2 regions of the Pseudomonas sp. 18-147 genome follow, and region 2 is predicted to be linked to the other one. Evidence: predicted binding sites of a transcription regulator. Region 2 holds the regulator's gene; the other holds the start of a gene.
The links. The regulator LexA, encoded in region 2, represses DNA repair genes until DNA is damaged. The targets are predictions, from matches to a motif close to CTGTNTNNNNANACAG.

Region 1 (12,127 bases), 3.2 Mb from region 2:
CTCACCAGCACGGCATCGCCTTCGGTCTTGCCGATCAGCGCACGGGCGATCGGCGAATTCACCGAGATCTTGCCACCCTTGATATCCGCCTCGTCGTCGCCGACGATCTGGTAGGTCACGGTCTCGTCGGTCTCGACATTGGCGATGTCGACGGTGGTGCCGAAGATCACCTTGCCGCTGTGCGGGATGGCGGTGACATCGATGACCTGGGCGTTGGACAGCTTGGCCTCGATGTCGCGGATACGCGCCTCGACCATGCCCTGCTGTTCGCGCGCCGCATGGTACTCGGCGTTTTCCTTGAGGTCGCCCAGTTCACGCGCTTCGGCGATGGCCTGGCTGATCTGCGGGCGCAGCACGCCCTTCAGGTGTTTCACTTCTTCTTCCAGGGCGCGGGCGCCCTGGACGGTCATGGGGAACTTGCTCATGCCTTGATTCCTGCGTGGAGATCCTGCAGACGCCGAACGGTCTTCTCGGGACCGAACTTGAGCGCCTCACAGATCGCCTGCCCACCCGCAATGGTGGTGGTGCAGCAGATCTTGTGCTGCAGGGCGTTTCGACGAATGGAGTAGGAGTCAGCGATGGACTGCCGGCCCTCGGTGGTGTTGATGATCAGGGTGACCTCGTCGTTCTTGATCATGTCCACCACGTGCGGGCGACCTTCGGTCACCTTGTTCACGCGACGCACCGGCAGGCCTGCGGCTTCGATGACACGCGCGGTACCGGCGGTGGCTACCACTTCGAAGCCCAGCGCGACCAGGTCGCCAGCCACCTGGGCGGCGAACGGCTTGTCGTCTTCGCGGACGCTGATGAAGGCGCAACCGGCGATCGGGAGGATCTCGCTGGCCCCCAACTGAGCCTTGGCAAAGGCTTCGGCAAAGCTATCACCGACGCCCATCACTTCACCAGTGGACTTCATTTCCGGGCCGAGGATCGGATCGACGCCGGGGAACTTGGCGAACGGGAACACCGCTTCCTTGACGCTGAAGAACGGCGGGATGATTTCCTGGGTGAAACCGACCTCGGCCAGGGTCTTGCCGGCCATGACGCGGGCGGCGACCTTGGCCAGCGACTCGCCGACGCACTTGGAGACGAACGGCACGGTACGCGAGGCGCGCGGATTGACCTCGATGACGAAGATATCCTCGCCCTGCACCGCCATCTGCACGTTCATCAGGCCGACCACGCCAAGCTCCAGGGCCATTTTCTTGACCTGCTCGCGGATCTCGTCCTGGATGTGCTGCGGCAGCGAGTACGGCGGCAGCGAACAGGCGGAGTCGCCGGAGTGAACGCCAGCCTGCTCGATGTGCTGCATGATCGCGCCGATCACCACGATCTCGCCGTCGCATACCGCGTCGATGTCGACTTCGATGGCGCAGTTGAGGAAGTGATCGAGCAGCACCGGGCTGTCGTTGGAAACCTGCACCGCCTCGCGCATGTAGCGCTTGAGTTCTTCTTCCTGGTAGACGATTTCCATCGCCCGCCCGCCCAGCACGTAGGACGGACGTACCACCAGCGGATAGCCGATGGCCTTGGACGCGGCCAGGGCCTCGTCTTCGCTGCGCGCGGTAGCGTTGGCCGGCTGGCGCAGGTTCAGGCGCTGGACCATCTGCTGGAAGCGCTCGCGGTCTTCGGCACGGTCGATGGCGTCCGGACTGGTGCCGATGATCGGCACGCCGGCCTCTTCGAGGGCGCGGCAGAGCTTCAGCGGGGTCTGGCCGCCGTACTGGACGATCACGCCCTTGGGCTGCTCGACGCGGACGATCTCAAGGACGTCCTCGAGGGTCACCGGCTCGAAGTACAGGCGGTCGGAGGTGTCATAGTCGGTGGAGACGGTTTCCGGGTTGCAGTTGACCATGATGGTCTCGTAGCCGTCTTCGCGCATCGCCAGCGCCGCGTGCACGCAGCAGTAGTCGAACTCGATGCCCTGGCCGATGCGGTTCGGACCGCCGCCGAGGATCATGATCTTCTCGCGGCTCGACGGGTTGGCCTCGCACTCTTCCTCGTAGGTCGAATACATGTAGGCGGTGTCGGTGGCGAACTCGGCGGCGCAGGTATCGACGCGCTTGTAGACCGGCAGTACCTTTAGCTTGTGGCGATGGCTGCGCAGGTTCTTCTCGGTGACGCCGAGCAACTTGGCCAGGCGCGCGTCGGAGAAGCCCTTGCGCTTGAGCTTGTACATCAGCTCGCGATCGATGGAGGACAGGCCGAGGGTCTTGACCTTCTCCTCGTCCTTGACCAGGTCCTCGATCTGCACCAGGAACCATTCGTCGATGCGGGTCAGCTCGAACACTTCCTCGACGCTCTTGCCGGCGCGGAAGGCGTCGGCGACGTACCAGACACGCTCGGCGCTGGGCACGGTCAGCTCGCGCTTGAGGATGCTGTCGGCCTCCGGGTCGTTCAGGTCGAGCTTCGGATCGAAGCCGGTGGCGCCGACTTCCAGGCCGCGCAAGGCTTTCTGCACCGACTCCTGGAAGGTCCGGCCGATGGCCATGACTTCGCCGACCGACTTCATCTGGGTGGTCAGGCGGGCATCGGCTTTCGGGAATTTCTCGAAGGCGAAGCGCGGGATCTTGGTCACCACGTAGTCGATGGCCGGCTCGAACGACGCCGGGGTGCGACCGCCGGTGATGTCGTTCTGCAGTTCGTCGAGGGTGTAGCCGACCGCCAGCTTGGCGGCGATCTTGGCGATCGGGAAACCGGTGGCCTTGGAGGCCAGGGCCGAGGAGCGGGAAACCCGCGGGTTCATCTCGATCACCACCATGCGCCCGGTGTTCGGGCAGATGCCGAACTGCACGTTGGAACCGCCGGTTTCCACGCCGATCTCGCGCAATACCGCCAGCGAGGCGTTGCGCATGATCTGGTATTCCTTGTCGGTCAGGGTCTGCGCCGGTGCCACGGTGATCGAGTCACCGGTGTGCACGCCCATCGGGTCGAAGTTCTCGATGGAGCAGACGATGATGCAGTTGTCCTTCTTGTCGCGGACCACCTCCATCTCGTATTCCTTCCAGCCGATCAGCGACTCGTCGATCAGCAGCTCGTTGGTCGGCGACAGGTCGAGGCCACGGGCGCAGATCTCTTCGAACTCTTCACGGTTGTAGGCGATACCGCCGCCGGTGCCGCCCATGGTGAAGGACGGACGGATGATGCAGGGGAAGCCGACCTGCTCGAGCACGCCGTAGGCCTCCTCCATGCTGTGGGCGATGCCCGAGCGCGGACAGGCCAGGCCGATATCCTTCATCGCCTTGTCGAAGCGCGAGCGGTCCTCGGCCTTGTCGATGGTATCGGCATTGGCGCCGATCATCTCCACGCCGAACTTCTCCAGCACGCCGTGGCGCTCCAGGTCCAGGGCGCAGTTCAGCGCAGTCTGGCCGCCCATGGTCGGCAGCAGCGCGTCGGGGCGTTCCTTCTCGATGATCTTGGCCACGGTGGCCCACTTGATCGGCTCGATGTAGGTCGCGTCGGCCATCGCCGGGTCGGTCATGATGGTCGCGGGGTTGGAGTTCACCAGGATGACGCGGTAGCCCTCCTCGCGCAGGGCCTTGCAGGCCTGGGCGCCGGAGTAGTCGAATTCGCAGGCCTGGCCAATCACGATGGGGCCGGCACCGAGGATCAGGATGCTCTTTATGTCTGTACGTTTTGGCATGGGACTCTCGTTGCAATAATCAGGACAGGGTTGCGGTGGCCAGCTTCACACCAAAGCCGACGAACAGGGCGCCGACGCCCGAAGTGGCGCCGGCAGCCAACCGTTGCCGCCGGCGGAACCAGGCCGCCAGCCGCACACCGGTGAAAATCAGGAAGCTCAGGTAAAGGGCGCTGACCAGTTCCAGGATCACCGCCAGCACCAGGAACGACAGGCCCGGATAGGCATAGCCGGGATCGACGAACTGGATGAAGAAGGAGATGAAGAACAGGATCGCCTTGGGATTCGACAGGCTGAGCAGCAGCGCCTTGCGGAACGGCTGGTGGACATCCACCTGTTCGGCCTGCGCCGCCGTCGCTTCGGGATTGCGCAGCTTGCGCCAGGCGCCCCGCAGCATGCCGACGCCGAGATAGAACAGGTAGGCCGCACCGAGGTACTTCAGGCCGATGAACAGCATCGGCTCGGCCTTCAGCAGGGACGCCACGCCAAGGGCCGACAGCAGCATCAGCACCGCGTCGCCGAGGAACACGCCGCAGGCGGCCCGGTAGCCGGTCGCCACGCCACGCTGGGCCGAAGTCGCGAGGACGAACAACGAGTTCGGCCCGGGCAACAGGATCACGAAAACCACACCCAGCACGTAGGTCCAGAAATCGGTTATCCCCAGGGTCGGCATGGCTCTGCTCCTCAGCGACGCTCGGCCATCGCCGAGATGAAGCGGTCGAACAGCGGGGCGACGTCATGCGGACCGGGGCTCGCCTCCGGGTGGCCCTGGAAGCTGAAAGCGACCTTGTCGGTGCGCTCGATACCCTGCAGGGTACCGTCGAACAGCGACTTGTGAGTGGCTCGCAGGTTGTCCGGCAAGGTGCTCTCGTCGACCGCGAAACCGTGGTTCTGGCTGGTGATCATCACCACGCCGCTGTCCAGGTCCTGCACCGGGTGGTTGGCGCCGTGGTGGCCGTGGCCCATCTTCAGGGTCTTGGCGCCAGAGGCCAGGGCCAGCAACTGATGGCCGAGGCAGATGCCGAACACCGGGATCTCGGTATCGAGGAATTCGCGGATCGCCTGGATCGCGTAGTCGCACGGTTCGGGGTCGCCGGGGCCGTTGGAAAGGAAGATGCCGTCAGGGTTCAGCGCCAGCACTTCGCTGGCCGGTGTCTGCGCCGGCACCACGGTCAGGCGGCAGCCGCGCGCCACCAGCATGCGCAGGATGTTCAGCTTGACGCCGTAGTCGTAGGCCACCACGTGATACGGCAGTTCACCGGCCGGGATCTCCGGGTGACTGTCGCTTTCCAGGTTCCAGACGCTGGAGCGCCACTCGTAGCGCTCGGCGGTGGTGACCTCCTTGGCCAGGTCCATGCCCTTCAGGCCGGGGAAGGCGCGAGCCAGCTCCAGCGCGCGTTCCTCGGTAGCGTCGGCACCAGCCAGGATGCAGCCGTTCTGCGAACCCTTCTCGCGGAGGATACGGGTCAGGCGACGGGTATCGATGCCGGCGATGGCGACGGTGCCGTTGGCTTTCAGGTAGTCAGGCAGCGACTGCTTGCTGCGCCAGTTGCTGGCGATCAGCGGCAGGTCGCGGATGATCAGGCCGGCGGCCCAGACACGGTTGGCCTCGGCGTCTTCCGGGGTGGTACCGGTATTGCCGATGTGCGGGTAGGTCAGGGTGACGATCTGCTGGGCGTAGGAAGGATCGGTAAGGATTTCCTGGTAGCCGGTCATGGCGGTGTTGAACACCACCTCGCCAACGGTCTGGCCGTCGGCACCGATGGCTTCACCGCGAAAAATGCTGCCGTCGGCAAGTGCAAGTATGGCTGGCTTAGTCAAGAAGACCTCCCGTAAATCAAGCCTGACTGGTCGCGCAGGTGTAAAAAAGCGGGATGACACCGTGAAGAGTCATCCCGCTTTTTTTCGATTCATGCTGCGCTGCTTTTAGTGGACACACTAAAGCTGTAGTTTACAGAATCGCGACATTCCGGTCCACCAATAAGACGACGTGCGGCAGCGCCTCAGCGTAGGCCGAGCACATCCTGCATGTCGTACAGGCCGTTCTCCTTGCCCTCCAGCCACAGCGCCGCACGCACCGCGCCACGGGCGAAGGTCATGCGGCTGGAAGCCTTGTGGGTGATCTCCACGCGCTCGCCCTCGGCGGCGAACAGCACGGTGTGGTCGCCCACCACGTCTCCGGCGCGCACGGTGGCGAAGCCGATGGTTTCCCGCGCCCGCGCGCCGGTCTGCCCCTCGCGTCCGTAGACCGCCACTTCCTGGAGGTCCCGGCCGAGCGCCTGGGCTACCACCTCGCCCATGCGCAAGGCGGTGCCGGACGGCGCATCGACCTTGTGCCGGTGATGGGCCTCGATGATCTCGATATCCACTTCGTCGCCCAGCACCCGTGCCGCGGTATCCAGAAGCTTCAGGCAAAGGTTCACGCCGACGCTGAAGTTGGCAGCGAAGACGATCGGGATATCCTTCGCCGCCTCGGCCAGCAGCAGCTTCTCGTCGGCGCTGAAGCCGGTGGTGCCGATGACCATCGCGCGGCGCGCCTTGCGGCACTGCTCGATGTTCTTCAGGGTTACGGAGGGATGGGTGAAGTCGATCAGGACGTCGAACTCCTCGCAGACCTTGCCCAGGTCCCCGGACAGCGGCACGCCGATCCGGCCGAGACCGGCCAGCTCGCCGGCGTCCGCCCCCACCAGGGTGCTATCCGGACGATCCACCGCCGCCGTCAGCCCGGCGGCACCGCCGGTCTGCTGAACGGCCTCGATCAGGTTCTTGCCCATGCGCCCGGCGGCGCCCACTACGGCTATACGTCGCATAAAACCACTCCACGCGGAACCCGGACGCGGCTGTCAGGCCGCGCCCATGGCTTTGTTTATAGGTCGTCGAAGAAACGCTTCATGCCTTCGAACCAGCCACTGGCCTTGGGCGAATGCGAGGTGTCGCTCTGCAACGACTTGCGGAACTCCTCGAGCAGCTCGCGCTGGCGCTTGTCCAGGTTCACCGGGGTTTCCACCACCACCTTGCACATCAGGTCGCCGGCGCCGCCGCCGCGCACCGGGGCCACGCCCTTGCCGCGCAGGCGGAACAACTTGCCGGTCTGGGTGCTTTCCGGAATCTTCAGCTTGACCCGGCCATCCAGGGTCGGCACTTCCAGCTCGCCACCCAACGCAGCGTCGGCGAAACTGATCGGCACTTCGCAGTACAGATGCTTGCCGTCGCGTTGGAAGATCGGGTGCTCGCGCACATTGACCACCACGTACAGGTCGCCCGCCGGACCACCCATGCTGCCGGCCTCGCCTTCGCCGGTGAGGCGGATGCGGTCGCCGGTGTCGACGCCGGCCGGCACCTTCACCGACAGGGTCTTCTGCTCTTCCACGCGCCCCTGGCCATGGCAGGAGCCACAGGGATCGGAAATCATCTTGCCGGTGCCGTGGCAGCGCGGGCAGGTCTGCTGGACCGAGAAGAAGCCCTGCTGCATGCGCACCTGGCCGATACCACCGCAAGTGGTGCAGGTGACCGGTGTGGTGCCGGGCTTGGCGCCGCTGCCGTTGCAGGTCTTGCAACCGACCAGGGTCGGCACGCGGATGGTAACGGTGGTGCCACGTACCGCCTCCTCCAGGTCGAGGTCCAGGGTGTAGCGCAGGTCCGCGCCGCGCTGCGCGCCGCCGCGCGAGCCACCGCGGGCACCGCCGCCACCGAAGAAATCGCTGAACACATCGCCGAAGATGTCGGAGAAGCTCGCCCCGCCGAAACCGGCGCCAGCGCCCCCACCCATATTCGGATCGACGCCGGCATGGCCGTACTGGTCGTAGGCCGCCCGCTTGCTGGCATCGGAGAGGACCTCGTAGGCCTCGTTGGCCTCCTTGAACTTGTCCTCGGCTTCCTTGTCGCCAGGATTGCGGTCCGGGTGGTATTTCATCGCCAGGCGGCGGTAGGCCTTCTTTAGGTCCGCCTCGCTGGCGCCACGCTCAACCCCCAGAACCTCGTAAAAGTCTCGTTTCGCCATAACCTTTCCGTCTCAATTAAGGACCCTCCAGACACGCCAACGCGGGAGCAGGCTCCCGCGTGGCGGATCATGCGTACCGGCCTGGCCGGCACGCGGGGCAGAAGCAAGCCGGGGCTTACTTGTTGTCCTTGACCTCTTCGAACTCGGCGTCCACCACGTCGTCAGCGGCTTTCGCCTGCTCGCCCTGGGGAGCGTCTTCGCCCTGCTGGGCCTGTTCGGCGTACATCTTCTGCGCCAGCGGGGTGGAAGCCTGGGACAGAGCGTTCATCTTGGCCTCGATCTCGGCCTTGTCGTCGCCCTTCACCGCCGCTTCCAGCTCGCCCAGCGCCTTCTCGATGGTCGCCTTGTCCTCGGCGGTGGCCTTGTCGCCCGCCTCGGTGATCATCTTGCGGGTCGCGTGGACCAGCGCGTCGCCCTGGTTGCGAGCGGCAGCCAGTTCCTCGAACTTGCGGTCCTCCTCGGCATTCGCCTCGGCATCGCGGACCATCTGCTGGATCTCATCCTCGGACAGGCCGGAGGATGCCTTGATCACGATGGACTGCTGCTTGCCGGTGGCCTTGTCCTTCGCCGAGACGTGCAGGATGCCGTTGGCATCGATATCGAAGGTCACCTCGATCTGCGGCACGCCGCGCGGAGCCGGCGGAATGTCGGCCAGGTCGAACTTGCCCAGCGACTTGTTCTGCGCGGCCTGCTTGCGCTCGCCCTGCAGCACGTGGATGGTCACCGCGCCCTGGTTGTCGTCGGCGGTGGAGAACACCTGCGACTTCTTGGTCGGGATGGTGGTGTTCTTCTCGATCAGACCGGTCATCACACCGCCCAGGGTCTCGATGCCGAGGGTCAGCGGGGTCACGTCGAGCAGCAGCACGTCCTTCACGTCGCCGGCCAGGACCGCGCCCTGGATGGCGGCACCGACAGCCACGGCTTCGTCCGGGTTGACGTCCTTGCGCGCTTCCTTGCCGAAGAACTCGGCAACGGTCTTCTGTACCAGCGGCATGCGGGTCTGGCCGCCGACCAGGATCACTTCATGGATATCGGAAACATCCAGGCCGGCATCCTTCAGCGCGGTGCGGCACGGCTCGATGGTGCGCTGCACCAGGTCTTCGACCAGGGACTCCAGCTTGGCGCGGGAAACCTTGACGTTCAGGTGCTTCGGACCGCTCGCGTCGGCAGTCACATACGGCAGGTTGACGTCGGTCTGCTGGGTCGAGGACAGCTCGATCTTGGCTTTCTCGGCCGCTTCCTTCAGACGCTGCATGGCCAGCGGGTCGCCCTTCAGGTTGATGCCGCTTTCCTTCTTGAACTCGTCGACGAGGTAGTCGATCAGGCGGATGTCGAAGTCTTCGCCGCCGAGGAAGGTGTCGCCGTTGGTGGCCAGCACTTCGAACTGGTGCTCGCCGTCGACTTCGGCGATCTCGATCACCGACACGTCGAAGGTACCGCCGCCCAGGTCATAGACGATCACGGTGTGGTCGCCCTTGGCCTTGTCCAGGCCGTAGGCCAGCGCCGCCGCGGTCGGCTCGTTGATGATCCGCTTGACGTCAAGGCCGGCGATACGGCCGGCGTCCTTGGTGGCCTGGCGCTGGCTGTCGTTGAAGTAGGCCGGAACGGTGATCACCGCTTCGGTGACCGGCTCGCCGAGGTAGTCTTCGGCGGTCTTCTTCATTTTCTTCAGCACTTCGGCGGAAATCTGCGGAGGCGCCATCTTCTGGCCCTTCACTTCCACCCAGGCGTCGCCGTTGTCGGCCTTGACGATGCTGTACGGCACCATCTGGATGTCTTTCTGAACCACGTTCTCTTCGAAGCGACGGCCGATCAGGCGCTTCACCGCATACAGGGTGTTCTGCGGGTTGGTGACCGCCTGGCGCTTGGCCGGCTGGCCCACCAGGGTTTCGCCATCGTTGGTGTAGGCGATGATCGAGGGGGTGGTACGCGCGCCCTCGGCGTTCTCGATGACCTTGACGTTACCGTTCTCCAGGATAGCCACGCAGGAGTTGGTGGTACCCAGGTCGATGCCAATGATTTTGCCCATATTCACTCTCCAGAAACTTTGATTCCGTGCGACCCGCCCGTGGGTCTCGTGCTCGGTTGACTACCCAGATGGGGTCGTCGCGTCGAATTTCAAGCCTGCTCGTCGATGGAAGGCGGGGTTTCCGCCGGCGCCTTGCTGACCACCACCATCGCCGGACGCAGCAGGCGGCCGTTGAGCAGGTAGCCTTTCTGGAACACCTTGAGGACACTGCCCGGCTCGGCCGAAGCGCTTTCCTGCATGGCCATCGCCTGGTGCTGCTCGGGGTTGAAAGGCTCGCCTTCCGGGTTCAGCGCCTCCACCTGGTAGCGGCGCAGGGTGTCGTCGAACATCTTCAGGGTCAGTTCCATCCCTTCGCGCATCGGCTTGATCGCCTCGTCGTTGGGATCGGACATCTCCAGGCCGCGCTCGAGGGTGTCGACCACCGCCAGCAGGTCGCCGGCGAATTTCTCCAGCGCGAATTTGTGCGCCTTCTCGACATCCTGCTCCGCACGCCGGCGTACGTTCTGCAGATCCGCGACCATGCGCAGCGCCTGGTCCTGGGCGGCAGCCAGCTGCTCCTCCAGCTCCTGCACGCGGGCGGTCAGGTCCTCGGCGGCGCCGGTGGGCTGCTCGGGGGTCTGTTGATCCAGGGTCTGCTGTTCGTCAGCCATGCCACTCTCCTTCAAAAATAAGCTGGCAAATACAAGGCGAACGCATAAGTTCGCAACGTTGCCGGCTATATGGGGACGGCTTTCCACGGTTCAAGGGGCGAGCGGCAATTGCCAGCCGGAAAAAATACTGTATAAATAACCAGACAAAACCCACGGAGCCGCCCGCCATGCTGGTTCACCTGTCCGTTCACAACTACGCCATCGTCGAGCACCTGGATCTCGAACTCGCTACCGGCATGAGCGTGATCACCGGCGAAACCGGCGCGGGCAAGTCGATCATGCTCGACGCCCTCGGCCTTACCCTCGGCGACCGCGCCGACAGCGGCGCGGTACGTCCCGGAGCGGACAAGGCCGACATTCTCGCCAGCTTCGACGTCAGCGCCATCGCCGAGGCCCGCGACTGGCTCGCCGAGCGCGACCTGGAACAGGACGGTCCGTGCATCCTGCGCCGGGTGATCACTGCCGAAGGTCGCTCGCGTGCCTACATCAACGGCACGCCCTGCCCTCTGGGCGACCTGAAGAGCCTGGGCGAACTGCTGATCGACATCCATAGCCAGCACGAGCACCAGTCGCTGCTGAAGAGCGAGACCCATCGGCGCCTGCTCGACGAGTACGCCGGCTGCCAGGAGCTGGCGCGCCAGGTGCAGCTCGCCGCGCAACGCTGGAAGCAGACCAGTCAGGAACTCGAACGCCTGTCGCGTAGCGGCGACGAACAGCGCGCCCGCCACCAGTTGCTCAGCTACCAGCTGGAAGAACTGGAAAACCTGTCCCTCGGCGAAAACGAACTGGAAAGCCTGGAGCAGGAGCAGAAGACCCTGAGCAACGCCGAAAGCCTGCTCGCCGCCTGCCGCCAAGTCGTGGAAATGTGCAGCGAGAGCGATGCCGGCAACGTCCTTTCCGCGCTCAATGCCAGCCTCAACCGCCTGACCTCGTTCAGCGGCCAGCCCGCCGCTCTCGGCGAAGCGGTCAATCTGTTGTCCAGCGCGCAGATCCAGGTCGAGGAGGCGATCGGCGAACTGAACCGCTTCGTCGACCACTTCGATGCCGATCCCAATCGCCAGCAGCAGGTCGAGGAGCGCCTGGACGTCATTTACTCCCTGGCGCGCAAGCACCGGGTCCAGCCCGCCGAACTGGCCGACCTGCAGCAGCGCCTGTTCGACGAACTGGAGGCGCTGAACGCCGACGACGAAGCGGTCGGACGCCTGGGCGACGAGCTGGCCGCCTACGCCCGGCATTACCAGGAAAAAGCCGAAGAACTGAGCCGCCTGCGCCAGGCCGCGGCCGCACCTCTTGCCGCCAGCGTGGAGCAGGAGATGCAGCGCCTGGGCATGCCCGGGGGGCGCTTCGCCATCGTCCTGCATCCCGGCGACAGCGCCGAGCCGCAGGCCAACGGACTGGAAAGCGTGGAGTTCCTGGTCAGCGCCAACCCCGGGCAGCCGCTGAAAGGGCTGGCCAAGGTCGCCTCGGGCGGCGAACTGTCGCGGATCAGCCTGGCGATCCAGGTGATCACGGCACAGACCTCGCGCATCCCCACCCTGGTCTTCGACGAAGTCGACGTCGGCATCGGCGGCCCCACCGCCGAAGTGGTCGGACAGTTGCTGCGCCGCCTCGGCGAACGCGGCCAGGTCCTCACCGTGACCCACTTGCCGCAGGTCGCCGCCCAGGGCCACCAGCACCTGTTCGTGCACAAGGAACGCGGCAGCAGCGAAACCCGTACGGCGGTCGCCACCCTGAACAAGGCCCAGCGGATCGAGGAGATCGCCCGCATGCTCGGCGGCGTCGACCTGACCAAGGAATCCCTGGCCCAC
Region 2 (12,127 bases):
GAATTCGGTCTCTGGGTGCGTCCGCTGGAGATGTTCACCGAGGCCGTGGAGGTCGATGGCGAGTGGGTGCCGCGCTTCGTCCTGGTGAGTCCCGAGGCCGATCCCCTGGGCTTGCAGAAAGCTCCCGGCGGGGAAGACCGCGCTTGACCTTGGCTCGTTCGCCACTATATATAGCGGTGCCGCGCTAGTCGCTCCCTCCTTTATATTCATCTTTTCGACGCAGGAACCTTCCGATCCATGGGTAAATCGCTGGTCATCGTGGAATCCCCGGCCAAGGCCAAGACCATCAACAAGTATCTGGGCAGCCAGTACGTGGTGAAGTCGAGCATCGGCCACATCCGTGACCTGCCCACCAGTGGTTCGTCGAGTTCCAAGGAGCCGGCGGCCAAGGGCCGCAAGAGCGCCTCCGAGGCGCCGGCGCTGTCACCGAAGGAGAAGGCCAGGCGCCAACTGGTCTCGCGCATGGGGGTCGACCCCGAGCATGGCTGGAAGGCCAAGTACGAGATCCTGCCCGGCAAGGAAAAGGTCATCGACGAGCTGCGCCGCCTGGCCAAGGACGCCGACACCGTCTATCTCGCGACCGACTTGGACCGCGAAGGGGAGGCCATCGCCTGGCACCTGCGGGAAGCCATCGGCGGCGACGAAAGCCGCTACAAGCGCGTGGTATTCAACGAAATCACCAAGAAGGCCATCCAGGAGGCCTTCTCCCAGCCCGGCGAGCTCGATATCAACCGGGTGAACGCCCAGCAGGCGCGGCGTTTCCTCGACCGCGTGGTCGGCTACATGGTCTCGCCGCTGCTCTGGCAGAAGATTGCCCGTGGGTTGTCCGCCGGCCGCGTGCAGTCGGTGGCGGTGAAGCTGGTGGTGGAGCGCGAACGCGAGATTCGCGCCTTCGTCCCGGAAGAGTACTGGGAAGTGCATGCCGACCTCGGTACCGCCAAGGGCGCCAACGTGCGCTTCGAGGTTACCCGTGAGAAGGGCGAGGCCTTCAAGCCGCTCAACGAAGCCCAGGCCATGGCGGCCCTGGAAAAGCTCAAGGCCTCGGCCTATAGCGTCGCCAAGCGCGAGGACCGGCCGACCTCCAGCCGACCCTCGGCGCCGTTCATCACTTCCACCCTGCAGCAGGCGGCGAGCAACCGCCTGGGCTTCGGGGTGAAGAAGACCATGATGATGGCCCAGCGTCTCTACGAGGCCGGCTACATCACCTACATGCGTACCGACTCGACCAACCTGTCGGCCGATGCCATTGGCATGGTCCGCGGTTTCATCGAGGACGAGTTCGGCCAGAAGTACCTGCCGGGCAAGGCCAACGTCTACTCGAGCAAGGAGGGCGCCCAGGAAGCGCACGAGGCGATCCGTCCTTCCGACGTCAACCTCAAGCCGACCCAGCTGTCCGGCATGGAGCGTGACGCCGAGCGCCTGTACGACCTGATCTGGCGCCAGTTCGTGGCGTGCCAGATGACCCCGGCCGAATACCTCTCGACCAGCGTGAGCGTCACCGCCGGCGATTTCGAGCTGCGCGCCAAGGGCCGCATCCTCAAGTTCGACGGTTATACCCGGGTACTGCCGCAGCAGAGCAAGCCGGGCGAGGACGACGTCCTGCCGGAAATGAAGGAAGGCGAGAACCTCAAGCTGATCAAGCTCGATCCGAGCCAGCACTTCACCAAGCCGCCGGCGCGCTACTCCGAAGCGAGCCTGGTCAAGGAACTGGAGAAGCGCGGTATCGGCCGCCCCTCGACCTACGCGGCGATCATCTCCACCATCCAGGAGCGCGGCTACGTAACCACCCACAACCGCCGCTTCTATGCGGAGAAGATGGGCGACATCGTCACCGATCGGCTCAACGAGAGCTTCGCCAACCTGATGGACTACGGTTTCACCGCCGGGATGGAGGAGCATCTCGACGACGTGGCCCAGGGCGAGCGCGACTGGAAGCACCTGCTCGACGAGTTCTACGGCGATTTCAAGAAGAAGCTCGAGGTGGCCGAAGTCAGCGAGAAGGGGATGCGCGCCAACCAGCCGACCCTGACCAACATTCCCTGCCGCGAGTGCGGCCGGCCGATGATGATTCGTACCGCCTCCACCGGCGTGTTCCTCGGCTGCTCGGGCTACAGCCTGCCGCCGAAGGAGCGTTGCAAGGCGACCGTCAACCTGATTCCCGGCGACGAGATCGCCGCGGACGACGAGGGCGAGTCCGAGTCGCGGGTGTTGCGTGGCAAGCATCGCTGCCCGATCTGCAGTACCGCGATGGACGCCTACCTGCTGGACGAGAAACACAAGCTGCATATCTGCGGCAACAACCCCGACTGTCCGGGCTACGAGATCGAGGAAGGCCAGTACCGGATCAAGGGCTACGAAGGGCCGAGCCTGGAATGCGACAAGTGTGGCAGCGAGATGCAGTTGAAGACCGGCCGTTTCGGCAAGTTCTTCGGTTGCACCAATCCGACCTGCAAGAACACCCGCAAGCTGCTGAAGAATGGCGAGGCGGCGCCGCCGAAGATGGACGCCATCCGCATGCCTGAATTGAAGTGCGAGAAGGTGGACGATATCTACGTGCTGCGCGACGGCGCTTCGGGCATGTTCCTGGCCGCCAGCCAGTTCCCGAAGAACCGCGAGACCCGCGCGCCGTTGGTGAGCGAGATCATCCCGCACAAGGCCGAGCTGGATCCCAAGTACCATTACCTCTGCGACGCCCCGCAGAAAGACCCGGACGGCCGTCCCGCGGTGATCCGTTTCAGCCGCAAGACCAAGGAGCAATACGTGCAGTCCGAGGTCGATGGCAAGCCCACCGGCTGGCGCGCCTTCTACGATGGCGGCAAGTGGAAGGTCGAAGACAAGCGCTGATGGATGGCGCGCCCGCTTGCATGGGGCGCGCTTATACTGCGCGAAGGCCGGGCGCTGACCTGGCCTGCGCTCCGCATTCCTTCCAGTTTTAATCGGGAGTACCGGCATGGCCCAAGAGCTTTATACCCGCACCAACCAGAAGCTGTATTTCGCCGGGTTGGCTCTGGAGGCCTGGAAGCGAGCCGATGCCGAGCGGGCGATGAATGCCCAGGCGATCATCCAGGGGGAGCGCGAGTCGGCGCTGTTCCACCTTTATGGCGCAGTGCTCGGTGTATGCCATGAGATCGCCGGTTACTACCGTCTGCCGCAGGCTGCCGCTCCTCGCGTGGATGCATTGCTGAATGCCGAAGTGCTGGCGGCCGCGCCCAGCCCCGAGCTGGCTGAACTGGTGGAGTTGGCGTCGCAGCCGGAAACCTGGCTGGGCCAGTTGCTGGGCGCCTACTCCGAGCTGTTCCTGCCGCCGCGACCGACCAAGGCAGCGAAGATCGACCCCAGCACACCGTTGATCGTTGCCGTGAGTATCGACGAAGAAGCCCCCTTGCTTTCTCGCGAAACCCTCGAGGAATGGCGGCAGTCGCTGAAGCAATTGGTCCTGCGTTTTCGCGAGAGCCTGACGGAGCTGTAACGCCGTCGTCATTCGCCGATCAGCGGTAGGACATTTTCCTACCGTTCCACTCGGTTGATTTGCCAGCAAAAAAATTTAGCGGATGCCGTCCGGGCGCTCTGGAACCGCCGTTACAGGCGCGAGAGGGGAACCGGAAGGCGGATGCGGGCTAGGGATGCACTGGATGGGCTGTTACAATGTCGCGTCTTCGTAGAGAGCGTCTGTCATGCCAACATCCTTCCTTGAAATCGTAGAAATGCCCGACGGGCGCATCGTGCTGCGTCGCGCCGATGACGAGGAGGCGTTGGTGACCCTGGAGTTCTCCGGGGACGCGAAGAATTTCCTGCAAGGCCAGCATGTCGAAGTGGCCAAGGCCATGTTCAATGTCGGCGTGCAAATGGCCGGTCGTCTTGCCGAGGGCGAGATGGAACACGACGAAGGCCCCCGCGTCCTGCACTGAACGCTGTCCCCCGCCGTTTTTTCAACCCAGACGAATATTCAGGCTCTGTGCTTGGCCCAGTTGGGCGGCGCGGGACAGTTGCTTGCGCGCCGCCCGGCTCAGCGGCTCCAGCCAACTGACCACGGTGTGGCTGCGGCCCAGGCGCAAGGCCTCGCAACTGAGCGCCAGGGCAGCGGCGTTGTCCTTCGCCTGCAGTAGCAGGATGCGCTCGCGGTTCAGGCCGGCGCGGCGCAGCCATTCATGGGTCAGGCTCGCCGGCGGAGCGATCAGGGTCAGCCAGCGGGCATCCTGTTCCTCGCTGAGCTCGCGGAGAATCGGTGCGAGCAGGGTCAGGCAGTGCCCCGGCAGGCCGCTGAGCGAAAGTTCGCTAAAGGCAGCGGGTTCCTCGATGGAGGCGCTGGAAGGGCTGTCGATGACATCGTCGAGCAAGGGTGCGCCGTTGCTGGCCCAGAACGCTTCCTGGAACAGTGGCAACTGGGCGCTGGGCAGCGAGTGGGAGGTCTGCATGGTATCTCCTGTCAGCGCCGGATCACGCCGACGCTCAAGCCTTCGATGATCAGTTCCTGCTCCTTCAGATCGACTTCGATCGGAGCGAACTCAGGGTTTTCCGCCAGCAGCCAGACCTTGCTGCCTTCGCGCTTGAAGCGTTTCACCGTGACCTCCTCGCCGATCCGCGCGACCACCACCTGGCCGTTGCGCGCTTCGCGGGTGACGTGGACGGCCAGCAGGTCGCCGTCGAGGATGCCGATGTCCTTCATGCTCATGCCGCGCACGCGCAACAGGTAGTCGGCGCGAGGATTGAAGAAGGCGGGATTGATCCGGCAGGATTCCTCGATGTTCTGTTCGGCGAGGATCGGTGCGCCGGCGGCGACCCGTCCGATCACCGGCAGGCCCTCATCGTCGTTGGCGGCATGCGGTTCGAAGCCGGGAATGCGGATGCCGCGAGAGGCGCCCGGAGTCATTTCGATGGCGCCCTTGCGTGCCAGCGCCTTGAGGTGCTCCTCGGCGGCGTTCGGCGACTTGAAGCCGAGTTCCTGGGCGATTTCCGCCCGGGTCGGCGGAAAGCCGTGGTCTTCCAGGCAGCGCTTGATGAAGGAGAGGATCTCGGCTTGGCGGGGCGTCAGCTTCTGCATGTCGTCGCTCTGTGTTTTTATCCAGTGACTGGGATTATATACAGTGAGCGGGGCGTGGCAATGATTTTCCGCATGACATTTCGTCCTGCGTCACGATGAAGTTGGCCAGTGTCTTGCTTCCGTTTTTCGGGACTTCTCTGTAATTTTCCTGACTGGTGCGTCATCTGCCGCTTGACAAGGGATGTGGCTGAAACGTATGTTTCAAACAAGTGTTTGTCAGGCGGAGAAACCATGGCCCAGTCGGAAACCGTCGAACGCATTCTCGATGCGGCGGAACAGCTGTTCGCGGAAAAAGGCTTCGCCGAAACCTCGTTGCGTCTGATCACCAGCAAGGCCGGGGTCAACCTGGCGGCGGTGAATTATCACTTCGGTTCGAAGAAGGCGCTGATCCAGGCGGTGTTCTCGCGCTTCCTCGGGCCATTCTGCGCCAGCCTGGAAAAGGAGCTGGATCGTCGCCAGGCCAAGCCCGAGGCCCAGCACGCCACCCTGGAGGACCTCCTGCACCTGCTGGTGTCCCAGGCGATGGCGGTGAAGCCGCGCAGCGGCAACGACCTGTCGATCTTCATGCGCTTGCTCGGCCTGGCCTTCAGCCAGAGCCAGGGGCACCTGCGCAAGTACCTGGAGGAGGTCTACGGCAAGGTCTTCCGGCGCTACATGCTGCTGGTCAACGAGGCTGCGCCGAAGCTGCCGCCCATCGAGCTGTTCTGGCGCGTGCACTTCATGCTCGGCGCGGCCGCCTTCAGCATGTCGGGGATCAAGGCCCTGCGGGCGATGGCGGAAACCGATTTCGGCGTGAACACTTCCACCGAGCAGGTGATGCACCTGATGGTGCCGTTCTTCGCTGCCGGCATGCGCGCCGAGAGCGGCATCGACGATCCGCTGCTGGCCGGGGCGCAACTGCGCCCGCGGAACAAGACGCCCGCCAAGGCCTGATCGCAGACGGCGCCCCAGGGCGCCGTTTTCTTTTCTCCTTTCTCTGTGCTCCGGGCGGAACTCCATGCGCCAGGCCGGCTCCATTGGCAGGCGCGCGGTACCGCCCCGGGACTTAAGTCTTTCTGCCGGGTGCAGTACAGTGTGCGCTGTCTGAGGCCCGTGACGGCGGGCTTCGCTGATTTCCAGGCCATAGGACTCTTCATGCAAGGCTCTCTGATGCTCGACATCGGCGGCACCTGGCTGACCGCCGAGGACCGCCAAATCCTGCGCCACCCCGAGGTGGGCGGGCTGATCATCTTCGCTCGCAACATCGAGCATCCTGCCCAGGTTCGCGAACTGTGTGCGGCCATTCGCGCCATCCGTCCCGACCTGTTGCTGGCCGTCGACCAGGAAGGAGGGCGCGTGCAGCGCCTGCGCCAGGGCTTCGTGCGCCTGCCGGCGATGCGCGCGATCGCCGACAACCCCAATGCCGAAGAGCTGGCCGAGCATTGTGGCTGGCTGATGGCGACCGAGGTGCAGGCGGTCGGCCTCGACCTGAGTTTCGCGCCGGTGCTGGATCTCGATCACCAGCGCAGCGCCGTGGTCGGTAGCCGCGCCTTCGAGGGCGACCCGGAGCGTGCCGCGCTGCTTGCCGGTGCTTTCATTCGCGGCATGCATGCCGCCGGGATGGCCGCCACCGGCAAGCATTTTCCCGGTCACGGCTGGGCCGAGGCCGATTCCCATGTGGCGATTCCCGAAGACGCGCGCAGTCTCGAGGAAATCCGGCGCAGCGACCTGGTTCCGTTCGCCCGCCTGGCCGGACAGCTCGACGCGCTGATGCCGGCCCATGTCATCTATCCGCAGGTCGACCCGCAGCCCGCCGGCTTTTCCCGGCGCTGGTTGCAGGAGATCCTGCGCGGCGAGCTGAAGTTCGACGGGGTGATATTCAGCGACGACCTGTCGATGGCCGGCGCCCATGTGGTCGGCGACGCCGCCAGCCGCATCGAGGCCGCCCTGGCCGCGGGCTGCGACATGGGCCTGGTGTGCAACGACCGGGCTTCCGCCGAGCTGGCCCTGGCTGCCCTGCAACGCCTGAAGGTGACCCCGCCGTCGCGTCTGCAACGCATGCGTGGCAAGGGCTACGCGAATACCGACTATCGCCAGCAGCCGCGCTGGCTGGAAGCACTGTCCGCGTTGCGCGCCGCGCAACTGATTGATTGAGGGAGCTGTCGATGAGTGTCTACGCGATTATCGGAGGAACCGGCCTGACCCAGCTGGAAGGGCTGACGCTGGGCGAGTCCCTGCCGATCGAAACGCCGTATGGCGCGCCGTCCGCGCCGCTCCAGCGTGGCCGCTACGCCGGGCGCGAGGTGCTGTTCCTGGCACGTCACGGTCATCCGCACCGCTTCCCGCCGCACCAGGTGAACTACCGCGCCAATCTCTGGGCGCTGAAGCAGGCGGGTGCCGAGGCGGTGATCGCGGTCAACGCGGTGGGTGGCATCCATGCGGCGATGGGAACGGGGCACCTGTGCGTGCCGCACCAGTTGATCGACTACACCTCGGGACGCGAGCACACCTATTTTGCCGGCGATATCGAGCATGTCACCCATATCGACTTCAGCCACCCCTATGACGAGCCGTTGCGCCAGCGCCTGATCGAGGCGTTGCGTGCGTTGGGGCTGGCGCACAGCAGCCATGGGGTCTACGCCTGCACCCAAGGGCCGCGCCTGGAAACGGTGGCGGAAATCGCCCGGTTGGAGCGGGACGGCAACGATATCGTCGGCATGACCGGCATGCCCGAGGCGGCACTGGCCCGCGAGCTGGACCTGCCCTACGCCTGCCTGGCGCTGGTGGTCAATCCCGCGGCGGGCAAGTCGGCGGGGATCATCACCATGGCCGAAATCGAACAGGCGTTGCACGATGGCATCGGCAAGGTGCGCGAGGTGCTGGCGCGGGTCCTGGCCGGCTAGGCGGCCATCGCAACGAAAAAAAGGCCGCTATTGCGGCCTTTTTCGCTATTGCGCAGGAGGTGCGGCGTCGAAGCCGCCTTCGACGGGGGGCGCGTCCGCCGGTGCCTGCTGTTCTTCCATTTCCATGGGATTGGGGGCGGCGGGACGGGCGCCGACCGGCACCACCTTGATCAGGATGCCCAGGCTCGGATGGTCGAGATAGGTCAGTTCGCCATTCTTCAGCCGCGTGCCCTGCCTGATGTGCTGGCTGCCGGCGAGGAAACCGTCGTCGCCGAAGCGATTGACCCAGAAATCGGCCTCCATGTCGACGAAGCGCACCTGGCTGAGGGTCAGCGTACCTTCCACCGGGAAATGATGATCCTGTTCCTGGCCTTCGCTGAGGGCGATCTTCACCGGGGTCTCGCCGATGTCCTGGCGCCAGGCCTTGTGCAGCAGCACGGTGTAGCCGTTGTCCTGGCTGAGCTTGGCGAGCTGGTTGTCGAGCGCGGTGGCGCGCAGGGCGTCGCTGGCCAGCGGCTGTGCGCCGGTGGCCCAGTCGTCCGGGGCCGGCTGGCTGGACGGCACGGCATCGCCGGCCTGGCGGAACACCACCAGTTCCACCTGGTAGGGACCGCCGGCGAATGCCGCGGGGGCGGCCAGTGAGAGCAGCAGGGCAAGGCAACGGAACAAGCGCATAGGCTAATCCTTAGGTGGTTTGCGGTGTCAGGCGCTCGAACAGCGCCTCCAGGGTATTGAAGCGTTCTTCCGGTCGTTCCATGGGCACCTGGAAGCGGAACAGGGTTGCGCCTTCGAACTTGTAGCGGTTCGGTTGGCCCTGGATCAGCTTGATCAATACCAGCGGGTCGACCTGGGTATCGGCGGCGAATTCTATACGACCGCCCTGCGGTCCGGCATCGACCTTGAGGATTCCAAGTTTTTCCGCCTGCAGCTTCAGAAGGGTCAGGCGCATCAGGTTCTTCGCCGGATCGGGCAGGAGCCCGAAGCGGTCGATCATCTCCACCTGCAACTCGCGCAAACCTTCCTCGTCAGGGGCGTTGGCGATGCGCTTGTAGAGGATCAGCCGGGCATGCACGTCGGGCAGGTAATCCTCGGGGATCAGCGCAGGCACCCGCAGGTTGACCTCCGGCCCACCGCCCAGCGGCTGCTCGAGGTTCGGCTGCTCGCCCTTGCGGATGGCCTTCACCGCCCGTTCGAGCATTTCCATGTAGAGGGTGAAGCCGACCGCCTGGATCTGCCCGCTCTGGCCGTCACCGAGCAACTCGCCGGCGCCGCGGATCTCCAGGTCGTGGGTGGCGAGGACGAAGCCGGCGCCCAGGTCCTGGGCGTTGGCGATGGCTTCCAGGCGTTTCTCGGCGTCCGGGGTCATCTGACGGCGCGGCGGTGTCAGCAGGTAGGCGTAGGCCTGGTGGTGGCTGCGACCGACGCGGCCGCGCAACTGGTGCAACTGGGCCAGGCCGAACTTGTCGGCGCGCTCGATGAGGATGGTGTTGGCGCTGGGCACGTCGATGCCGGTCTCGATGATGGTCGAGGCCACCAGCACGTTGAAGCGCTTGTGGTAGAAGTCGCTCATCACCTGTTCCAGCTCGCGCTCGTGCATCTGTCCGTGGCCGATGCCGATGCGCGCCTCCGGGACCAGTTCGGCGAGGTCGCGGGCGCACTTCTCGATGGTCTTCACTTCGTTGTGCAGGTAGTACACCTGGCCGCCGCGCAGCAGTTCGCGGAGCAGCGCTTCCTTGATCACCGCGTTCTGCTGCTCCATGACGAAGGTGCGCACCGACAGGCGGCGCGCCGGCGGCGTGGCGATGATGGACAGGTCGCGCATGCCGGAGACGGCCATGTTCAGGGTCCGCGGGATCGGCGTGGCGGTGAGGGTGAGGATGTCCACTTCGCTGCGCAGGGCCTTGAGCTGCTCCTTCTGGCGCACCCCGAAGCGGTGTTCCTCGTCGATCACGACCAACCCCAGGTTGGCGAACTTCACGTCTTCCTGGAGCAGCTTGTGGGTCCCGATGAGGATGTCGATCTTGCCTTCGGCCAGTAGCCGCGCAGCATTCTCGACTTCCTTGGCGCTCTTGAAGCGGCTCATCACCTCGACGCTCACCGGCCAGTCGGCGAAGCGGTCGCGGAAGCTGTTGTAGTGCTGCTGGGCGAGCAGGGTGGTGGGCACCAGCACCGCCACCTGCTTGCCGCTATGCACGGCGACGAACGCCGCGCGCATCGCCACTTCGGTCTTGCCGAAGCCGACGTCGCCGCAGACCAGGCGGTCCATGGGCCTGGGCGCGAGCATATCGGCGACCACCGCCTCTATGGCGCTTTGTTGGTCCGGCGTCTCCTCGAACGGGAAGCCGGCCGAGAAGGTCGCGTAGTCGGCCTGCGGATCCTTGAACGCGAAGCCTTCGCGGGCGGCGCGGCGGGCGTAGATGTCGAGCAGCTCGGCGGCGACGTCGCGGACCTGCTCGGCGGCCTTGCGCTTGGCCTTCTGCCAGGTTTCCGAGCCGAGCCGGTGCAACGGCGCCAGGGCGTCGTCGGCGCCGGTGTAGCGGGCGATCAGGTGCAGGTTGGCGACCGGCACGTAGAGCTTGGCGTCCTCGGCGTATTGCAGCATGAGGAATTCCGCCTGCTGGTTGTCCACCTCGAGGGTGATCAGGCCCAGGTAGCGGCCGACGCCATGGTCGATGTGCACCACCGGCGCGCCTTCGCGCAGCTCGGTGAGGTTCTTGATCACCGCGTCGCCGCCGTCGCGGGTCTTTTCCCGGCGCCGGCGCTGCATGACGCGCTGGCCGAACAGCGGGCTTTCGGCGACCAGGGCGAGGGCCGGATGGTCCAGCAGCAGGCCCTCGTCCAGCGGCGCGATGCTGATCGCCAGGCGTGCCTGGCTGGCGAGGAAGGCCGGCCAGCCGTCGACTTCCTCGGGGCGCAGCTTCAGTCGGGCCAGCAGCTCCAGCAGGACTTCCCGGCGTCCGGCCGATTCGGCGCAGAACAGTACGCGGCCGGGGAACTCCTCGATGAACCGGCGCAGCGCGGCCAGCGGCTCGGCGGCCTTGGCTTCGATCGCCAGGTTCGGCAGCGGCAGGGCCGGGAAGCGCTCGCGCCCGACGCCCGGCTCGACGTCCTCCTGGCTGGCGACCACCCGTGGCCAGTTCTTCAGCCGGGCGAAGCAGTCTTCCACCGGAAGGAACACTTCCGCCGGCGGCAGCAATGGCCGTTCCGGATCGACCCGGCGGTCCTCGTAGCGGCTGCGTACGTCATTCCAGAACTGCTCCGCGGCCTGTTCGATGCCGGGCAGGGAGAACACCTGGGTGTCTTGCGGCAGGTAGTCGAAGAGGGTCGCGGTTTCCTCGAAGAACAGCGGCAGGTAGTACTCGATTCCCGAGGGTGTCAAACCGCTGGCGAGGTCCTGGTAGATCGGGCAGCGCCGGTAGTCGACGTCGAAGCGCTCGCGGAAGCGGCCGCGGAAGCCGGTGACCGCTTCCTTGTTCAGGGGGAATTCGCGTGCCGGCAGCAGGCGGATCGACTCGACCTTGTCGATGGAGCGCTGGGTCTCCGGGTCGAAGGTGCGCAGGGTCTCGATCTCGTCGTCGAACAGGTCGATACGGAAGGGCAACTCGCTGCCCATCGGGAACAGGTCGATCAGCGCGCCGCGGACGGCGAACTCGCCGTGCTCGTAGACCGTGTCGACGCAGCGGTAGCCGGCGCCTTCCAGGCGCAGGCGCATCCGCTCGACGTCGAGTTTCTGGCCGACGTCGAGGACCAGGCTGCTGCCGAGCAGGAAGCGGGTCGGCGCCAGGCGGTGCAAGGCGGTGGAGATCGGCACCACCAGCACGCCGTGCTTGAGCTGCGGCAACTGGTAGAGGGCGGCGATGCGCTGGGAAATGATGTCCTGGTGCGGCGAAAAGACGTCGTAGGGCAGGGTTTCCCAATCGGGGAAATGCAATACCGGCAGGTCGGGGGCGAAGAACCGCAGTTCCTGTTCCAGGCGTTCGGCATTCTGGCTGTCGGCGGTCAGCAGCAGGGTGAAGCGCTTGGCGGAACTGGCGGCCTCGGCGACAGCCAGGCTCAGCGCGGCACCGGGGAGGTTGCCCCAGTGTTGCTTGCCGGCGCTGGCCGGCAGGCTGGGAAGACGCAGTACGGACACGGGCAAGCTGGGCTCCGGTCGGGAATTTGACCCGCCGGATTGTAACTTTCCCGACTGCTGGATGTCAGTCTT

Region 1: a site for LexA is predicted at 10,447-10,462, ahead of recN (DNA repair protein RecN). Genes of this name have one in related genera too.

What each region holds. Positions count from the first base shown of each region.
Region 1 is NZ_CP182296.1:5,642,002-5,654,128, forward strand. Features, by position in the region: gene greA (transcription elongation factor GreA) at 1-425, opposite strand, end outside; gene carB (carbamoyl-phosphate synthase large subunit) at 422-3,643, opposite strand; gene leuE (leucine efflux protein LeuE) at 3,663-4,313, opposite strand; gene carA (glutamine-hydrolyzing carbamoyl-phosphate synthase small subunit) at 4,325-5,461, opposite strand; gene dapB (4-hydroxy-tetrahydrodipicolinate reductase) at 5,644-6,450, opposite strand; gene dnaJ (molecular chaperone DnaJ) at 6,507-7,640, opposite strand; gene dnaK (molecular chaperone DnaK) at 7,756-9,669, opposite strand; gene grpE (nucleotide exchange factor GrpE) at 9,759-10,319, opposite strand; gene recN (DNA repair protein RecN) at 10,487-12,127, shown strand, end outside.
Region 2 is NZ_CP182296.1:2,263,522-2,275,648, forward strand. Features, by position in the region: gene ACM0M4_RS10900 (DUF1653 domain-containing protein) at 1-147, shown strand, start outside; gene topA (type I DNA topoisomerase) at 238-2,844, shown strand; gene ACM0M4_RS10910 (DUF6586 family protein) at 2,951-3,469, shown strand; gene ACM0M4_RS10915 (hypothetical protein) at 3,675-3,908, shown strand; gene sulA (SOS-induced cell division inhibitor SulA) at 3,930-4,415, opposite strand; gene lexA (transcriptional repressor LexA) at 4,427-5,041, opposite strand; gene psrA (transcriptional regulator PsrA) at 5,273-5,974, shown strand; gene nagZ (beta-N-acetylhexosaminidase) at 6,176-7,174, shown strand; gene ACM0M4_RS10940 (S-methyl-5'-thioinosine phosphorylase) at 7,186-7,923, shown strand; gene ACM0M4_RS10945 (CsiV family protein) at 7,969-8,598, opposite strand; gene mfd (transcription-repair coupling factor) at 8,609-12,055, opposite strand.